DNA from 4 places in the Pseudomonas sp. PME37.24/025 genome. Region 2 is predicted to be linked to each of the others. Evidence: predicted binding sites of a transcription regulator. Region 2 holds the regulator's gene; each other region holds the start of a gene.
The links. Region 2 encodes FliA, which starts transcription of late flagellar genes. Its sites were predicted from a motif close to CTAAAGTTTNNNNNNNNNNNGCCGNTAA; they were not measured.
Positions count from the first base shown of each region.

Region 1: the regulator FliA is predicted to act here: its motif matches at 1,725-1,752, upstream of flgM (flagellar biosynthesis anti-sigma factor FlgM).
Region 3: the regulator FliA is predicted to act here: its motif matches at 1,783-1,810, upstream of ACZ3HH_RS25415 (chemotaxis protein CheW).
Region 4: the regulator FliA is predicted to act here: its motif matches at 2,400-2,427, upstream of ACZ3HH_RS17385 (methyl-accepting chemotaxis protein).

Region 1 covers NZ_JBVHNK010000009.1:153,471-157,680, forward strand. Annotated here, with positions in the region: gene ACZ3HH_RS17700 (flagellar brake protein) at 12-758, opposite strand; gene ACZ3HH_RS17705 (flagella synthesis protein FlgN) at 847-1,314, opposite strand; gene flgM (flagellar biosynthesis anti-sigma factor FlgM) at 1,362-1,688, opposite strand; gene flgA (flagellar basal body P-ring formation chaperone FlgA) at 1,867-2,628, opposite strand; gene ACZ3HH_RS17720 (chemotaxis protein CheV) at 2,709-3,641, shown strand; gene cheR (protein-glutamate O-methyltransferase CheR) at 3,688-4,210, shown strand, end outside.
Region 2 covers NZ_JBVHNK010000015.1:47,624-51,833, forward strand. Annotated here, with positions in the region: gene flhF (flagellar biosynthesis protein FlhF) at 1-277, shown strand, start outside; gene fleN (flagellar synthesis regulator FleN) at 395-1,225, shown strand; gene fliA (RNA polymerase sigma factor FliA) at 1,222-1,962, shown strand; gene ACZ3HH_RS24780 (chemotaxis response regulator CheY) at 2,130-2,501, shown strand; gene ACZ3HH_RS24785 (protein phosphatase CheZ) at 2,532-3,320, shown strand; gene ACZ3HH_RS24790 (chemotaxis protein CheA) at 3,374-4,210, shown strand, end outside.
Region 3 covers NZ_JBVHNK010000016.1:10,983-15,192, reverse strand. Annotated here, with positions in the region: gene norR (nitric oxide reductase transcriptional regulator NorR) at 49-1,602, shown strand; gene ACZ3HH_RS25415 (chemotaxis protein CheW) at 1,876-2,778, shown strand; gene ACZ3HH_RS25410 (GNAT family N-acetyltransferase) at 2,806-3,264, shown strand; gene ACZ3HH_RS25405 (hypothetical protein) at 3,411-3,737, shown strand; gene ACZ3HH_RS25400 (YkgJ family cysteine cluster protein) at 3,821-4,210, shown strand, end outside.
Region 4 covers NZ_JBVHNK010000009.1:68,873-73,082, forward strand. Annotated here, with positions in the region: gene ACZ3HH_RS17370 (inorganic phosphate transporter) at 1-968, opposite strand, end outside; gene ACZ3HH_RS17375 (hypothetical protein) at 1,004-1,141, shown strand; gene ACZ3HH_RS17380 (transporter) at 1,242-2,264, opposite strand; gene ACZ3HH_RS17385 (methyl-accepting chemotaxis protein) at 2,539-4,164, shown strand.

The sequences.
Region 1 (4,210 bases), on a different contig from region 2:
GGAGTGGCGTATCAGAAGTCGTCTTTATCGAAGCGCCGCGCTTCGCGCTGAAGCTGATAGACGAACCGCTCGACCTGCCGCTGCACCAGGCCGCTCATGTTGTGAAAACGCACACCGGCAAAAGTGGTGTTGATCTTTTCTTCGAAGTGCAGGTAACGCAGCTCGACCGGTGCCGTCATGCTGCCGAAGGGCAGGGCGGCAACGAAGCGGTCATAGACTTGACCCAGTTGTAGCTTGGCGGTGATGTCGCCCTCGAAGCGCAACTTGCAGCCGGTGGCGGAGATGTCCAGCAGTTTGCCGTTGATGGGCGACTTGAGTTTGTCGCCCCCCAGTTCGACATTGACCAGTTGTGCCAGCTTCAACGCAGCGCGAAAAGCATTGCGGCGCTGGTGGTAAACCACCTCATCGGGCAGCGCGCCACGGTAGCAGCGGCCATCGCCGGATTCGTCGATGGTCAGCGGGCCATTGCTTTCCCAGGCGATGCGTACACCGTCGTGAAAGCCTTCGACCTTGAACGGTTCGCCAGCCAGCAGATAGCGTTCGCCGTCGCGCGGGATCATTTCGTCCAGGGCGATCATGTTGCTGTCACGGTCGATGTCCACCAGATAACTCTGGAAGCGCTGGCTGCGCTCATGGAACGTGATGATCAGCGGGTCATGGCTGTCTTGCAGCTGACGCAGATTGCCGGAGATTTCCAGGGGCGTGGTGAGCACCTTGGGTGGCTGCGGAGCATCTTCCGCGCTTAAGGCATTGGACACGGGGTATCAATCTCCAGACAAATATGACTACTAGCCAGCATTCTGCCAGCATGTTTCGCGTCTTGATAGGGCGTGCTCATTGAAAGGCTCAAGCCTGACTGAGCGGGCGTGGTTTTGCGAGTTTGGAGGTTGAACCGCGGGCATCGTAGAGCGCTGGCGGCTCGCCGCCGGTGAGGATTTTCAGCTGGTTGGCCGTGGCGGCCTGCTGCACCAGAATCGACTGGCCATTGTTGACATTGGCGGCCTGACACTGGGCCAGGAGGTCGGTCAGTACGTCGCTCTGTGCCAGCAACTGGTCACCAATGCTCGAATGGCTGGCAAGTTGCTCCAGGCCCTGGCGATTGGTTGGCAGGTTGAGGCTGGCGAGGATTTCACTGCGTTTGCGGCCATGCTGCTCAAGCAAAATGATCAATGCCTGTTTCTGCGCCAGAATCTCTTCGAGCAGTGGCATGTCGCGACCGTGCAGCGCGAGGGACTCGGTTTGCAGCAGCTCCAGCAGGTGTTGCGCCGGGGCAAAGTCGTCGATGATCAGTTGCAGTAAATTAGTGTCGTGCATGGCTGGCCTTGGGTTTTAAGCGTCCAAAAGCCGGCGCGGGCCGTGGCCTAGCGCTGGGCTTCGAAGTTGAGCAGTTTGCTGGCTACACGGTTGCTGTCGACTTTATAGCTGCCATCGGCAATCGCTGCTTTCAACTCGGCCACGCGGGCTTTGTCGACTGCAGGCTGATCGCGCAGCTTGTCAGTGACCTTCTGCAACTGTTGAGCCTCATTGCTGAGGTGTACCGATTCCCCGCTTTTGGTGGTACTGGCCTGTTCGGCCGGGGTATTCAGCGGCGCGGATTGGCCGGCTTCGGCGGTTTCCTTCGCTGCGCTGGTACGTGTACTGCCCGTAAGTGACGAGGAGCTGTTTAAACGACTGAAATCGATGACCATGACAAAAAACCTCTGGGTATTTGGACGCTTGCCATGTTTTCGGCTCTTCCCCGGAAAACTTTAGGCCCATTTATCAATGAGCTTGCATGCGCCAGCGTGTCTTCCGCATGCGGCACAGTTTAGGGAACAGCCAGGCTCGGCGCCATATTTTCACGAACAGAGATCCCTACATGGCCGCTCACATAGAAACTTCCACCTGGCCGGGCGCGGTGACTTGCGCCTTGATGACCCGCTGGGAGTTAAGGTTTTTCACGCGAATCTGTTCGCTCATGCCGCCATCGGATAGCGCTTCACCCGGCATGCGTACACTGAGCGTACCACTGCGGGCGGTAATCACCACCTGATCGCCCTTGCGAATGACTTCCGCCTGTTCGAGGTGCACCAGGGTAATGACCTGATCGGCGACCATTGGTCGGGTAAGTTTCTGTCCGATCGCCTGATCCACGGAGGTCAGAAAACCCTGATTTATCAGGCTGATATCACGTTCGCGCAGGGTCACGTCCTGAGGCTCGATAATCCCTGTGCGCTTGAGGGGGCGGGTGGTGGTCACGATGTCGCGAAACAGCCGTACTTGAGCGGGTACGAAGACTGTCCAGGGGGATGCGCCCTCGCAGCGAACCTTGACCGTGACCCGGCCCAGAGGCCTGGCGGGGCTCTCGAGGGTGGCTGTCAATTCCTTGTCGCACATGGGCATGCGCAGGCGTGGATCGAGCTGGTTGACCTCGATCTCGTAGCGCCCTTGTGTTTGACTCGTGGCCAGATAGTCTTCTACGGTGAATTCAAGAAAGCCCTGAGTGACGCCGATAAGCATGTCAGGCAAGGTAACCGCGTCAGCAAGGGCAGGGCTGCCAGCGTTGAACAGGCAAACGGCCGACAACACGCCGCGCAATCTGCGGCAGGTTGATGTCAGGCGTCGAAAAAATGTCGGTTCTGTGTTCATAAGAGTTAAAAAGCAAGCGCCGTGCCGTTTAGTGATGAATGTGCGTCGCAACACACTTAGCGTTGGTGTAGGAGTCTGGCATGGCTGGTGTAATGGATTCGGTGAACCAGCGCACGCAACTGGTAGGGCAGAATCGCCTTGAGCTGTTGTTGTTCCGTCTCGACGGCCAGCAGCTGTATGGGATCAACGTATTCAAGGTTCGTGAGGTGCTGCAATGCCCCAAGCTGACCCTGATGCCCAAGTCCAGTCCTGTCGTGTGCGGTGTGGCAAATATTCGGGGGGCGACCATTCCGATTCTGGATCTGGCGATGGCGACCGGTTCCGGAGCGCTGAAAGATCAAAGCAATCCCTTCGTGATCATCACGGAGTACAACACCAAGACCCAGGGTTTCCTGGTGCGCTCGGTGGAGCGCATCGTCAACATGAACTGGGAAGAGATTCATCCGCCACCCAAGGGCACCGGGCGCGACCACTACCTGACGGCTGTGACTCGGGTCGACAACCAGTTAGTCGAAATCATCGACGTCGAGAAGGTGCTGGCGGAAGTGGCGCCGACACCGGAAGCGATTTCGGTGGGCGTGGTGGATGTCGAGACTCAGCACAAGGCGTTGTCCTTGCGCGTGCTGACGGTCGATGACTCATCGGTGGCGCGCAAGCAAGTCACGCGTTGTCTGCAAACGATCGGCGTCGAAGTGGTGGCGTTGAACGACGGTCGGCAAGCGCTGGATTACCTGCGCAAGCTGGTCGATGAGGGCAAGAAGCCGGAAGACGAGTTCCTGATGATGATCTCCGACATCGAGATGCCGGAGATGGACGGGTACACCCTGACGGCCGAGATCCGCGCCGACCCGCGCATGCAAAAGCTTCATATCATCCTGCACACTTCGTTGTCGGGTGTGTTCAATCAGGCGATGGTCAAGAAAGTCGGTGCCGATGACTTCCTGGCCAAGTTCCGTCCTGATGACTTGGCATCCCGGGTGGTCGACCGGATCAAAGCAGCAGATATCAGCTAGGGGCGCTTTGCCCCTGGCGGTCAACACGATTTAAGAGGCCGCATCATTGTCTACGGGTAATTTGGATTTCGAACAGTTCCGGGTCTTCCTGGAAAAAGCCTGTGGCATTTTGCTCGGTGAAAACAAGCAATACCTGGTCTCGAGCCGTCTCAACAAACTGATGGAACAGCAGGGCATCAAATCGCTGGGTGAATTGGTTCAGCGCATCCAGACCCAACCGCGCAGCGGTTTGCGCGAGCTAGTGGTGGATGCCATGACCACCAACGAAACCCTGTGGTTTCGTGACACCTATCCGTTTGAAGTCTTGAAGAACAAGGTATTGCCTGAGTCGATCAAGGCAAGCCCCGGACAGCGCCTGCGGATCTGGTCGGCGGCGTGTTCGTCGGGTCAGGAACCGTATTCGCTGTCGATGTCCATCGATGAGTTCGAGCGGGTCAACATGGGCCAGCTGAAGATGGGCGTGCAGATCGTTGCCACGGACCTGTCCGGCACCATGCTGACCAACTGCAAGACCGGTGAATACGACAGCCTGGCCATCGGTCGCGGTCTGTCGCCCGAGCGCCTTCAGC
Region 2 (4,210 bases):
TCACAGTTACAAGCGTTGCGGGCTAGCTGGCTGCATCCTGACTAAACTGGATGAAACGGCAAGTCTGGGTGAGGTGTTGAGCCTGGCCATCAGTCATGAATTGCCGGTGGCTTACCTGACCGATGGCCCGCGGATCCCGGATGACTTGCATCTGCCGCGTCGTCATCAGTTGGTCAGCCGCGCCGTTAGCGTGCAAATGCAGGAAGAACCCAGCGAAGAAGCCATGGCTGATATGTTCGCTGACCTCTACCACAGTCCGACCAAGCGGGTTGGCTGAGGTATTAATGAACAGTTTTTGTACCTACATCGATGGTCTGCCAATGCATTGTTCAGTTGGTGAACGCGCAGCCAGTAATGTGGCCTCCGTCTAAGTAAGACAAGGTAAAGAAATAACATGGGCAGCATGCATCCCGTACAGGTGATCGCGGTGACCGGCGGCAAAGGTGGCGTCGGGAAGACTAACGTGTCAGTGAACTTGTCCCTGGCTCTAGCTGAGCTCGGCCGGCGCGTCATGCTGCTGGATGCCGATCTGGGGCTGGCGAACGTTGACGTCCTGCTGGGGCTGACACCCAAACGTACTTTGGCCGATGTGATCGAAGGCCGGTGTGAGCTGCGCGACGTGCTGCTGCAAGGGCCCGGCGGTATCCGCATCGTCCCGGCCGCGTCCGGCACCCAGAGCATGGTTCATCTGAGCCCGGCCCAGCATGCCGGCCTGATCCAGGCCTTCAGCGACATCGGCGACAACCTCGACGTATTGGTGATCGACACCGCTGCGGGCATTGGTGACTCGGTAGTCAGTTTCGTGCGCGCAGCCCAGGAAGTCTTGCTGGTGGTGTGCGACGAACCAACCTCCATTACCGACGCCTACGCGCTGATCAAACTGCTGAACCGCGACTACGGCATGAATCGTTTCCGTGTCCTGGCCAACATGGCGCAGAGCCCGCAGGAGGGCCGCAACCTGTTCGCCAAGTTGACCAAGGTCACCGATCGTTTTCTTGACGTCGCCTTACAGTACGTCGGTGCGGTGCCTTACGACGAAAGCGTGCGCAAGGCCGTGCAGAAGCAGCGTGCCGTCTACGAAGCCTTTCCCCGTTCCAAGTGCGCTCTGGCATTCAAGGCCATTGCGCAGAAGGTCGATACCTGGCCGCTGCCGGCCAACCCGCGTGGGCATCTGGAATTTTTCGTCGAGCGCCTCGTGCAACAAACGGCAGGACCCGTCCTATGACAGCCAGTGGTTACAACCTCTACAAGAATTCGGCACGTGACGCGCAGTACGAACTAATCGAGCGTTACGCGCCACTGGTCAAACGCATTGCCTACCATTTGCTGGCGCGTTTGCCGGCCAGTGTCCAGGTTGAAGACCTGATCCAGGCCGGCATGATCGGCCTGCTTGAAGTATCAACCAAATACGACGCCAGCAAAGGCGCGAGTTTCGAGACGTACGCGGGCATTCGAATCCGCGGCGCGATGCTCGATGAAGTGCGCAAGGGGGACTGGGCGCCACGTTCGGTTCACCGCAATACCCGCATGGTCAGCGACGCGATTCGCTCGATTGAAGCTAAAACCGGCCGTGACGCTAAAGATCACGAAGTTGCGGCCGAACTCCAATTGAGTCTCGACGATTATTACGGGATTTTGAACGACACTCTCGGCAGCCGGTTATTCAGTTTCGACGATCTGTTGCAGGACGGCGAACACGAAGGGCTGCATGAGGATGGCGCCAGTGCTCATCTCGAGCCGTCACGCGATCTGGAAGATGAACGCTTCCAGGCGGCGCTGGCGGACGCGATTGCCAATTTGCCGGAGCGTGAGCGACTGGTGTTGGCGCTGTACTACGACGAAGAGTTGAATCTCAAGGAAATCGGTGAGGTCCTGGGGGTCAGCGAATCGCGGGTCAGCCAGTTACACAGCCAGTGCGCGGCCCGTTTGCGGGGGCGTTTGGGGGAGTGGCGAGCGCGCTGAAGGCAGTGTGGGGACACTGCGAATGGAGCCGGTGTGGTGTTGAACCGCGCCGGTCTCGATCTGTTGTGCTCCAGACAGTCATTGAGTGCTTTGCCGGATTGATTGAAATGGCGCGTCCAGGTGCTGGACGCGTTTAAGACTGCTTGGAGGTCGAATTGAACAAGAACATGAAAATCCTCATCGTTGATGACTTCTCAACGATGCGGCGGATCATAAAAAACCTGTTGCGTGACCTTGGGTTCACCAACACGGTCGAGGCTGACGATGGCATCACTGCCATTCCGGTTCTCAACAGCGGGGGCATCGACTTTCTGGTAACGGACTGGAACATGCCTGGCATGACCGGCATCGATCTGCTGCGTCACGTGCGCGCCGATGAAAAGCTCAAGCACCTGCCGGTGCTGATGGTGACCGCTGAAGCCAAGCGCGAGCAAATCATCGAAGCCGCTCAGGCGGGTGTGAACGGCTATGTGGTCAAGCCATTCACTGCTCAAGCGTTGAAAGACAAGATTGAAAAGATCTTCGAACGCATCGGTTGATGTGCAAAGCCAGTCCGTCACGGGGGAGCTATGGAGCAAAACGAATCTTCACAGGGCGATTTCGAATCGACCCTGAAAAAACACGCGGTCGAACTGGTCGAAAGCCTTGAAAAAGGCAGGTTCGGCGACGCTGTGCAACTGATCCATGAGCTCAACCAGACCCGTGACCGCGGCCTGTATCAGGAAGTGGGCAAGCTCACCCGCGAGCTGCATAGCGCGATCGTCAATTTCCAGATTGACCCGCACATGCCGCAAGCCGAGGAAGTGTCTCAGATCACCGATGCCACTGAGCGCCTGGGTTATGTGGTCAAGCTGACCGAGGCTGCGGCCAACCGCACCATGGACCTGGTGGAAAACGCCACGCCGCTGATCAACGGCCTGAGCGATGAAGCTCAGGCGCTGAGCACGGATTGGGGACGGTTCATGCGTCGCGAAGTCGGGGCTGAAGAGTTCCGTGAACTGGCCCGGCGGGTTGACGGTTTCCTGACACGCAGCAGCGAAGACAACCGTGTCGTGTCGAGCAACCTCAACGACATTCTGCTGGCCCAGGATTACCAGGACCTCACCGGTCAGGTGATCAAACGCGTGACCCAGTTGGTCACCGAAGTTGAAAGCAATCTGCTCAAGCTCGTGCTCATGGCCAGTCAGGTCGACCGCTTTGCGGGTATCGAACATGACCATGAAGCGATGCTGGCTGAAAAAGATCCACAAAAACATCTCTCGCAGGGTGAAGGTCCGCAGATTCATGCCGATAAAAGAGAAGACGTTGTGTCCGGTCAGGACGATGTGGACGATTTGTTATCCAGCCTAGGATTTTAGAGTTTTAGCATTTTAGGTTTTTTAGGTTTTTAGACCTCAGGAGCACCCCCTTAATGAGCTTCGGCGCCGATGAAGAGATCCTTCAGGATTTCCTGGTTGAGGCCGGCGAGATTCTAGAGCAACTGTCCGAACAGCTGGTCGAGCTTGAAAGCCGACCGGATGATGCGGATTTGCTCAATGCAATTTTTCGCGGTTTTCACACTGTAAAAGGGGGCGCCGGCTTCCTCCAGCTCAATGAGCTGGTGGAGTGCTGTCACATCGCCGAGAACGTGTTCGACATCCTGCGCAAGGGTGAACGACGCGTCGACTCGGAACTGATGGACGTGGTTCTCGAGGCACTGGACGCGGTGAACGGAATGTTCAGCGAAGTCCGCGAACGCAGCCCGATCACGGCTGCCACGCCTGAATTGCTGGCTGCTCTGGCCCGCCTGGCCGAGCCGCAAACCGGCGATGAAGCGGCACCTGTCGCTGAGGTGGTGCAAGAGCCGGCCGCTGAAAGTGAATCCGGCGACATTACCGATAACGAATTCGAACAACTGCTGGACTCGCTGAATGCCGTCAAGGCTCAGGCCGAGGCACCTGTGGTTGCTCCGCCTGCCGCCGATACGGCGACCAGCGACGAAATCACCGATGCCGAGTTCGAATCGTTGCTCGATCAATTGCACGGCAAAGGCCAGTTCGCCGCCGATGCAGTGGTCGCGGCGCCCGCCGCACCGGCTGCCCCGAAAGGGGCAGGCGACAGCTCCGACATCACCGATGACGAGTTCGAAACACTGCTCGATCAGTTGCACGGCAAAGGCAACTTTGCGGTCGATGCGCTGGAATCGGCGATTGCTTCGGCCCCGGCCCCGGCTGCGCCAACCGCTAAAGCGGCCGGCGGTGATCTGATC
Region 3 (4,210 bases), on a different contig from region 2:
ATATCGACACACGGCACTTTATAGTCACACCGACTACACGGAGTCATTATGACTGCAAAACTACTGCTCACGACCCTACTGCCCCTGGTCTCCGACCTGTCCCGCGAATTGCCCGAAGGAGAGCGCTACCGACGCCTGCTCGAAGCCATGCGCGCCCTGCTCCCTTGCGACGCCGCGGCCCTGCTGCGACTCGACGGCGAATGGCTGGTGCCTTTAGCCGTCGACGGGTTGAGCACCGACACCCTCGGCCGACGTTTCAAGATCAGCGAACACCCGCGCTTCGAAGCGCTGCTCAGCAGTCCCGGCCCGACTCGCTTCGCCGCCGACAGCGATTTGCCCGATCCTTATGACGGCCTGGTCGAGGGTCTTCACGATCACCTGGAAGTCCACGACTGCATGGGCTGCCCGTTGTTTATCGACGAGCGTCCGTGGGGGTTGCTGACCCTCGACGCGCTCGACCCTGAACGTTTCGAACCGATCGAACTGGACGCCCTGCAAGCCTTCGCCAGCCTCGCCGCCGCCACGGTCAACGCCGCCGAGCGCATCGAACGGCTGGCCAATCGCGTCGAAGACGAACATCAGCGCGCCGAGGTTTACCGTCAGGCCAGCGGCCAACAGAACCGCGAAATGATCGGCCAGAGCAAGACTTACAAACGACTGGTGGAAGAGATCAGCCTGGTGGGCGGCAGCGACCTGACGGTGCTGATCACCGGCGAAACCGGAGTCGGCAAAGAGTTGGTGGCCCAAGCCATCCACGCGGCGTCCCCACGGGCCGACAAACCAATCATCAGCCTCAATTGCGCCGCTCTGCCAGACACACTGGTGGAGAGCGAATTGTTCGGCCATGTGCGCGGTGCTTTCACCGGCGCAACGAATGATCGGCGCGGCAAGTTCGAACTGGCCAACGGCGGCACATTATTTCTCGATGAAGTGGGCGAACTGTCGCTGACGGTGCAAGCCAAATTATTGAGGGTGCTGCAGAGCGGGCAATTGCAGCGCCTGGGCTCAGACAAGGAACATCAGGTCGACGTGCGATTGATTGCAGCGACCAACCGCGATCTGGCCGAAGAAGTGCGCAGCGGTCGCTACCGTGCCGACTTCTATCATCGCCTCAGCGTTTACCCGCTGCTGGTCCCCGCACTGCGCGATCGCGGTCGGGATGTTCTGCTGCTCAGCGGCTACTTCCTGGAACAAAACCGCTCACGCATGGGCCTCAACAGCTTGCGTCTGACCAGCGATGCGCAAGCGGCCTTGTTGGCGTATGACTGGCCGGGGAACGTGCGGGAGCTGGAGCATTTGATTGGTCGCAGTGCCTTGAAGGCGTTGGGCAACTGCAAACAACGGCCGAAGATTCTCAGTTTGAGTGCGGCGGATCTGGACTTGCCCAATGGCAGCGTTGAACCCGCGCCAGAACCGGTGGATGCTGCGCCGGAGGCTGCATTAATGGCAGGGGATTTGCGTGAGGCCACCGAGCATTATCAGCGCCAACTGATCAGCGCTTGCCTGGAACGGCACCAGAACAACTGGGCCAGCGCGGCGCGGGAGTTGGGGCTGGATCGGGCGAACCTTGGACGGATGGCCAAGCGGTTGGGTATGAAATAGTCTCACCAGGATAACGTCGTACCCTTGTGGCGAGGGAGCTTGCTCCCGCTGGAGTGCGTAGCGCTCCCGCTTTTTCCAGAGTAGAACCTCATTGCTGGTTTCACGACCGCTTCGCGGCCGAACGGGAGCAAGCTCCCTCGCCACAGGGGTTCAGTGTTTGGGCGGCAATGGGGATTACTCCTAAAGCCTGCCCCCGACAAGTCGATAACCCGGCATCGATAGCTGTTGGCGATCTTCACAATCGCCCATCACCTTTTTCCACAGAAGGTTTTTATGTCTTCCAACAAAGCCCGCGCAGATTCACTTTCGCTTCTGCTGTTTACCTTGCGCAGCGGCAAGCTGATGGCGATCAACCTGCTGAAAGTCAGTGAAATCATCCCGTGCCCGCCGCTGACCAAGCTGCCGGAGTCGCACCCCCACGTCAAAGGCATCGCCACCCTGCGCGGCGCGTCGCTGTCGGTGATCGACCTGAGCCGCGCCATCGGCGAGCGCCCGCTGGAAGACCCCAACGGTGGCTGCCTGATCGTCACCGACGTCAGCCGCTCCAAGCAGGGCCTGCACGTTCAGGCGGTGAGCAAAATAGTCCATTGCCTGACCACCGACATCCGTCCACCGCCCTTCGGCTCCGGCGGCGTGCGTTCGTACATCACTGGCGTGACCTCAGTCGACGGCACGCTGGTGCAAGTGCTGGACATCGAAAAGGTCATCCACGGCATCGCTCCGGCGCAGATCGAAACGGCTCCGACCGAACTGAGCATGGAAGACGCCGAAGTACTCGGCAACGCGCGGATTCTGGTGGTCGATGACAGCCAGGTCGCCCTGCAACAATCGGTGCACACACTGCGCAACCTCGGCCTGCAATGCCACACCGCTCGCAGCGCCAAGGAAGCCATCGACTGCCTGCTGGACCTGCAAGGCACTGCCCAGCAGATCAACCTGATCGTCTCGGACATCGAAATGTCGGAAATGGACGGCTATGCCCTCACCCGCACATTGCGCGAAACCCCCGACTTCTCGCACCTCTATGTGTTGCTGCACACCTCGCTGGACAGCGCGATGAACAGCGAGAAGGCCCGACTGGCAGGGGCCAACGCGGTGCTGACCAAATTCTCCTCGCCAGAACTGACCAAATGCCTGATCGCGGCGGCCAGGGCCATCGCCGAACAAGGTCACTGAGTTGTGGCTGAGGTTTTTTGTTTTCTGATGCGGCGCAACCTTGCTGAGGATGTGCCGCCTTTCACTTGGCCAAATGGCATTGAGTTGACCCAGTACCGCCCTGAACTTGCCGAAGACGTTCATCACTTGATGGAACTGGGCTATCTGGAAGGTAGCGGTCGCGTACCGGCGCTGGAAGTCTGGCAGCAGCGTTTCGAAACCGATCCTGAATACGATCCGTCCCTGTGCTTTATTGCCCTGGATGCCGAAGGAATCGTCGGCGTTGCCCAGTGCTGGACCAGCGCTTACATCAAGAGCCTGGTGGTGCACCCGCGCGCTCAAGGCCTCGGACTTGGCCGTGCTCTGCTGCTAAATGCTTTCAATGTGTTTCAGCAACGCCGCGAAGGTTTTGTGGATTTGAAAGTCTTGGAAAACAACCTTCGGGCCCAGCGCTTGTATGAAAGTGCCGGGATGTATGTGGTCCGCCGGGAGCCGGTTCCAACCTGACACCGCCTTCGCGGGCAAGCCCCGCTCCTACACAGGTCACCGAACCCTGTGGGAGCGGGCTTGCCCGCGAAGAGGCCCGCATAACCAATCCAAAACCATCAGGCATACTCCGACCTCGGCCACTACACGCCAAGGATGCCCAAACCATGAAAGCTACCACCCTGACCTTCCTCTGCCTCACCACCCTCGCCACCCAAGCCCACGCCTCCAGCCCCGACGCCTGGGCCACCTACGACAAAGCCGTACTCGCCAGTTGCACCAAAACCAGTGGCCTGAAAAACGTCAAACCCGTCGGCAACGCCGCACAGTTCGATGACCGGGTCGGTTATACCGCGCTCCTGCTGCAAGGCCAGTACCCGCAAAAACACATGAAAGGCCAGCAAGGCACCGAGCTGTGCCTCTACAACAAGAAAAGCAAAACCGCGTACGTGACCGAGTGGGACTCCATCCGCCCAACAGCAAAAGCGCGGTGAATGGCGCATAACTTGCTTCGGCACAGGCCTTTGCGGTGGCTTTTTGTCGCCATTTCATGCCCCAACAGGTGACTGGCCGTTCAATGAATACAACGTTTTCCTGCGTAGGTTGTGGCAAATGCTGCAACGACCACCACGTGCCCCTGACACTGGCCGAAGCCCGGATGTGGGCGGCCGATGGCGGTCAGGTGATCGTGCTGGTGGAGGCCTTCCTCGCCAACGGCCTGGGCCTGCCCGTGCAGCAACGCGAACACGCCGAACGCCGTTCGGCGGTAGTTCGAAGCGGCGCCTGTGAGGCACACGTGGCGATCACCTTCGCCGCCTATAACGTCGGTCCCTGCCGGAATCTTGACGAAGACAACCTTTGCCGCATCTACGAACGCCGACCGCTGGTGTGTCGCATTTATCCGATGGAAATCAATCCGCACATTCCACTTAACCCGGCTATCAAAGAATGCCCGCCCGAGTCGTGG
Region 4 (4,210 bases), on a different contig from region 2:
GGCACCGGCGAGTTTTTCATCAGGGCTTGTTGGGTAACTTCCGCCACGGCGGCGAACTGCAAGGCCTGATCCGCTGGCATGGTGCGGTTCAACGCATACGCCATCGGCAGGGTACCGACCAGAATCAGCATGATCAGGCCCATGCCTTTCTGGCCGTCGTTGGAACCGTGAGCGAAGGACACACCGGTGCAGGTCAGAATCAACATGCCGCGAATCCACCACGGTGGCGGGGTGTCGCCCTTCGGCGCTTTGTACAACGCGCGATTTTTGACGAAGGCGCGCAACGCCAGCAGCAACAGCGCAGCAAACGCGAAACCGATCAGCGGCGACAGCAGCAACGCGTAACCTACTTTGGTTGCCTGGGCCCAATCCACGCCACTGGTGCCGTCACGGCCGTGCATCAGTGCATTGGCCACGCCGACCCCGATGATCGAGCCGATCAGGGTGTGCGACGAAGATGCCGGCAAACCCAACCACCAGGTACCGAGGTTCCACAGGATCGCAGCGATCAACAGGGCGAAGATCATCGCAAAACCGGCGGAGGAACCGACTTGCAGAATAAGTTCCACCGGTAACAGGGCGATGATGCCGAACGCCACCGCGCCGCTCGACAGCAACACCCCCAGAAAATTGAAGAACCCGGACCAGGCCACGGCGAAATTCGGCGGCAGGGAGTTGGTGTAAATCACCGTTGCCACAGCATTGGCAGTGTCGTGAAAACCGTTGACGAACTCAAAGCCCAAGGCAATCAACAGCGCGACGCCCAACAGCAGAAACGGCGTCCAGGTGGTGACCACCGTGCCGAGTTCGCTCATGTCGTGCATCAGGCTGTAGGCGGTGAACAACAGCCCGCTGCTCAGCACCGCAAAGAACAGCACAATGGTGAGCAGGCCAGGTTTTTTATCAAGTTGCGGCTTGGCACTGCGGGCGGGAGCTTGGGCAGCGGCGGTGAAGGAAGGCGTAGCCATGCCGGACAATCCTGAGCAGAGAAGGAGTGTCTCCCATGATCGTTGCTAAATATTACAAAGAGGCTGCGCTGGGTCAGTGTTTGGTTTTTTTTGCGGGGCTGGATGCTAATGCAGGCAAGCATCTGTGGCGAGGGAGCTTGCTCCCGTTCGGCTGCGAAGCAGTCGTCAAATAGGTAACCTGGTTCTATCTGACGAAACCGGGTTGCAGGATTTGGGGGTCGCTTCGCAACCCAGCGGGAGCAAGCTCCCTCGCCACAATGTATCGGTGAGGATTCAATAATCCTGGCGCTTGCGAAACGCCCAGCGTCCGGCAATCAGGGTAAACGTCGCGACCAGCGCCACCAGAATCCAGAACCCCTCCGGATCGCCAGAAAGCGGCACGCCGCCGACGTTCATGCCGAAGAAACCGGCGATGATGTTGATCGGCAGCGCCAGCACCGTGACCACGGTCAGGGTGAACAGCGTGCGGTTGCTTTGTTCGTTGAGGTTGGCGGCGATTTCTTCCTGCAACAGCTTGATCCGTTCACCGAGGGCCGTGAGGTCGTTGATGATCAGCGCAAACTCCTCGGTGGACTTGCGCAGTTCCTTGACGTCCTCTTTCTGCAACCACTGCGGCGGGCGATTGAGCAGGCGCAGCAACGAGCCCGGCTCCAGCGCCAGCAACCGTTGCAGGCGCACCAGCACCCGGCGGTTGGCACCCAGCTCAGCCCGGTTGGTCGACAGGCGCGACGACAGCAACTCATCTTCGATCTGATCGACACTGAGGCTGGTCCTGCGCACGATCTGTGTCAGCACTTCACCCTGATCGCGCAGCAAATGCACCAGCAACTCCAGCGGTGAGCGAAAGCATTCACCGGCCTTCACCGAAGAGCGCAGCTTGTCCACCGAGTGCAGCGGTTGCAGGCGCGCGCTGATGATCAGCCGACTGCGGGCACAGACCCACAGCGTCGAGACATCCGAGGAGACCATGCTGCTGAGGTTGAACACCACGTCGTTGACCACCGCCAGCAACGCCGAATCGACATGCTCGATGCGCGTCGAACGGGAGCCTTCGTGCAGCGCTTCGAAAAACTCGTCGGGCAATGCCAGATGGCTTTTCATCCAGCGCTCGCACGCGGCGTGGGCCAGGTTCAGGTGCAGCCAGACGAATTCATCACCGTCGTCCGGTTGTTGCAGGCAGCGCAACGCCTTGGCCGAATCGATTTCCTGACCGCGCTCGCCGGGGCGAAAACTGAAGCCGTAAAGCAGGCCGAACAGGTCGGAATCGCGATGGCGCTGGTCGATGCTGTGGTTCATGAGGTCTCGCTGTGAGGGGGACGCCTGTTGCAGGTTTCCCAGGTTCACTAGAGCCTCATCATCGCAAGCTATTCTGAAGTTTTTGTGACAGTTGAATGGCGCCGAAAAACCGCCCCTGCCAGTGGTCGGAAGAAACTCAAGAAAGGCTCTGGCCCGCCGATGAGGCTGGTGTCGATCTTCGATTCCGGTCATAAACCAGCGTCGCTGACAGGGATGTCCGGACACCTCGCACGTCTATAAGTCGTGCTTCAACCTCGTCATGAGATATCACTCGATGTTTTTGCAAAAGTCCCTGCGAGCACAAATTCTTGCCCTGTTGAGCGGCAGCCTGTTGGCGATGTTGCTGATCGCGTTGGCCTGCTTTCATTTTCTGTCCAATGGCGTTCAGAACTACGCGAACCTGATTGAAGGTCCGTTGCACACCTCGCAACTGATCGATGAAGCCAACCTGCAGTTCAAAGTGCAGGTTCAGGAGTGGAAAAACGTCCTGCTGCGCGGCAAGCAGCCAGCGGACCTGGACAAATACTGGAAGCAATTCGAGGACGGTCAGCGGAACGTGCAGGGCATCCTCGGTGAACTGGCCGGGCAGAAGGGCATCGAGCCGCAACTCAAGACCCGCATCGAACGCCTGCGTGAAGAGCATCGTGTATTAGGTGCGGCGTATCAGAAGGGCCGTGATGCCTACGTGGCGGCCGGTGCCGACCCAACGGCCGGCGACAACGCGGTCAAGGGCGTGGACCGTGCCGCCAGCGAACAGATGAATGAACTGGTCAGCGAACTGCGCAAGCAGAGTATCGAGCAATCGAAGTTGATCAGTGCCAGTGCCGATCAGACGGTGTTGTTGGGGCTTGTGGTGATGCTGGTATCGGGAGTGTTGATTGGCCTGTTGAGCCTGTGGCTGGTCAACCTCAACCTGGTGGAGCCGATCCGCAAACTGATCGACTATGTGGCACAACTCAGCCAGGGGCGCTTCGCCGAACGCGTGGCCAGCACCCGTCAGGACGAGTTGGGCAACCTGGCCAAAGCCGCCAACACCTTGCGCGATTTCCTGGCTGAAACCTTCAGCCGCTTGCAGCGCAGTGCGTCGGATCTGGACAGCGCCAGCGGCGAGCTGAATTCGATTGCCGGCCTCATGACCAGCGGTACCAACGAGCAATTCAACCGCACCGATCAGGTGGCCACGGCGATGAACGAAATGTCCGCCACCGCGCAAGAAGTCGCGCGTCACGCAGCCGATGCGGCACGTGCGGCCGATGATGCCGACCAGTCCGCCCAGCAGGGCGAAAAGGTCATGCAGGGCACTATTCACACCATCACCCAAATGCGCGGCGAAATTGCCAACACCGCCACGGTCATCCGTCGTCTGGAAGCCGACAGCGGACGCATCGGTAAAGTGCTGGAAGTGATTCGCGGTATCGCTGAGCAGACCAATCTGCTGGCGCTCAACGCCGCAATCGAAGCGGCCCGCGCCGGTGAAGCCGGGCGTGGTTTTGCGGTGGTCGCCGATGAAGTACGCAGCCTGGCCCAGCGCACGGCGGCATCGATCATCGAGATCAACCAGATCATTCAAACCGTGCAAACCGGCGCAGTGGACGCGGCTCAGGCTATCGAAAGCGGCCAGTCGCGCAGCGAAGAAAGTGTCGAACAAGTGACTCAGGCTGGCGCCATGCTCGAGCGCATCACCCATGCCGTGGAGGCCATTCGCGACATGAACCGCCAGATCGCCACCGCCGCCGAAGAACAGACCTCGGTGGCCGAAGACATCTCGCGCAACCTCACCGAAATCACCAGCATCGCCAGTACCAACCTGGACAACGTGCAGCGTACCGAAGCGGCCAGCCACAATCTGCATGGCTTGTCGAGGAGTTTGAATGAAGTGACGGCGCGGTTGAGCGCCTAGTGAAATGGGCTGTGTATCGGTTCAGATACCGAATCGGTACACAGTC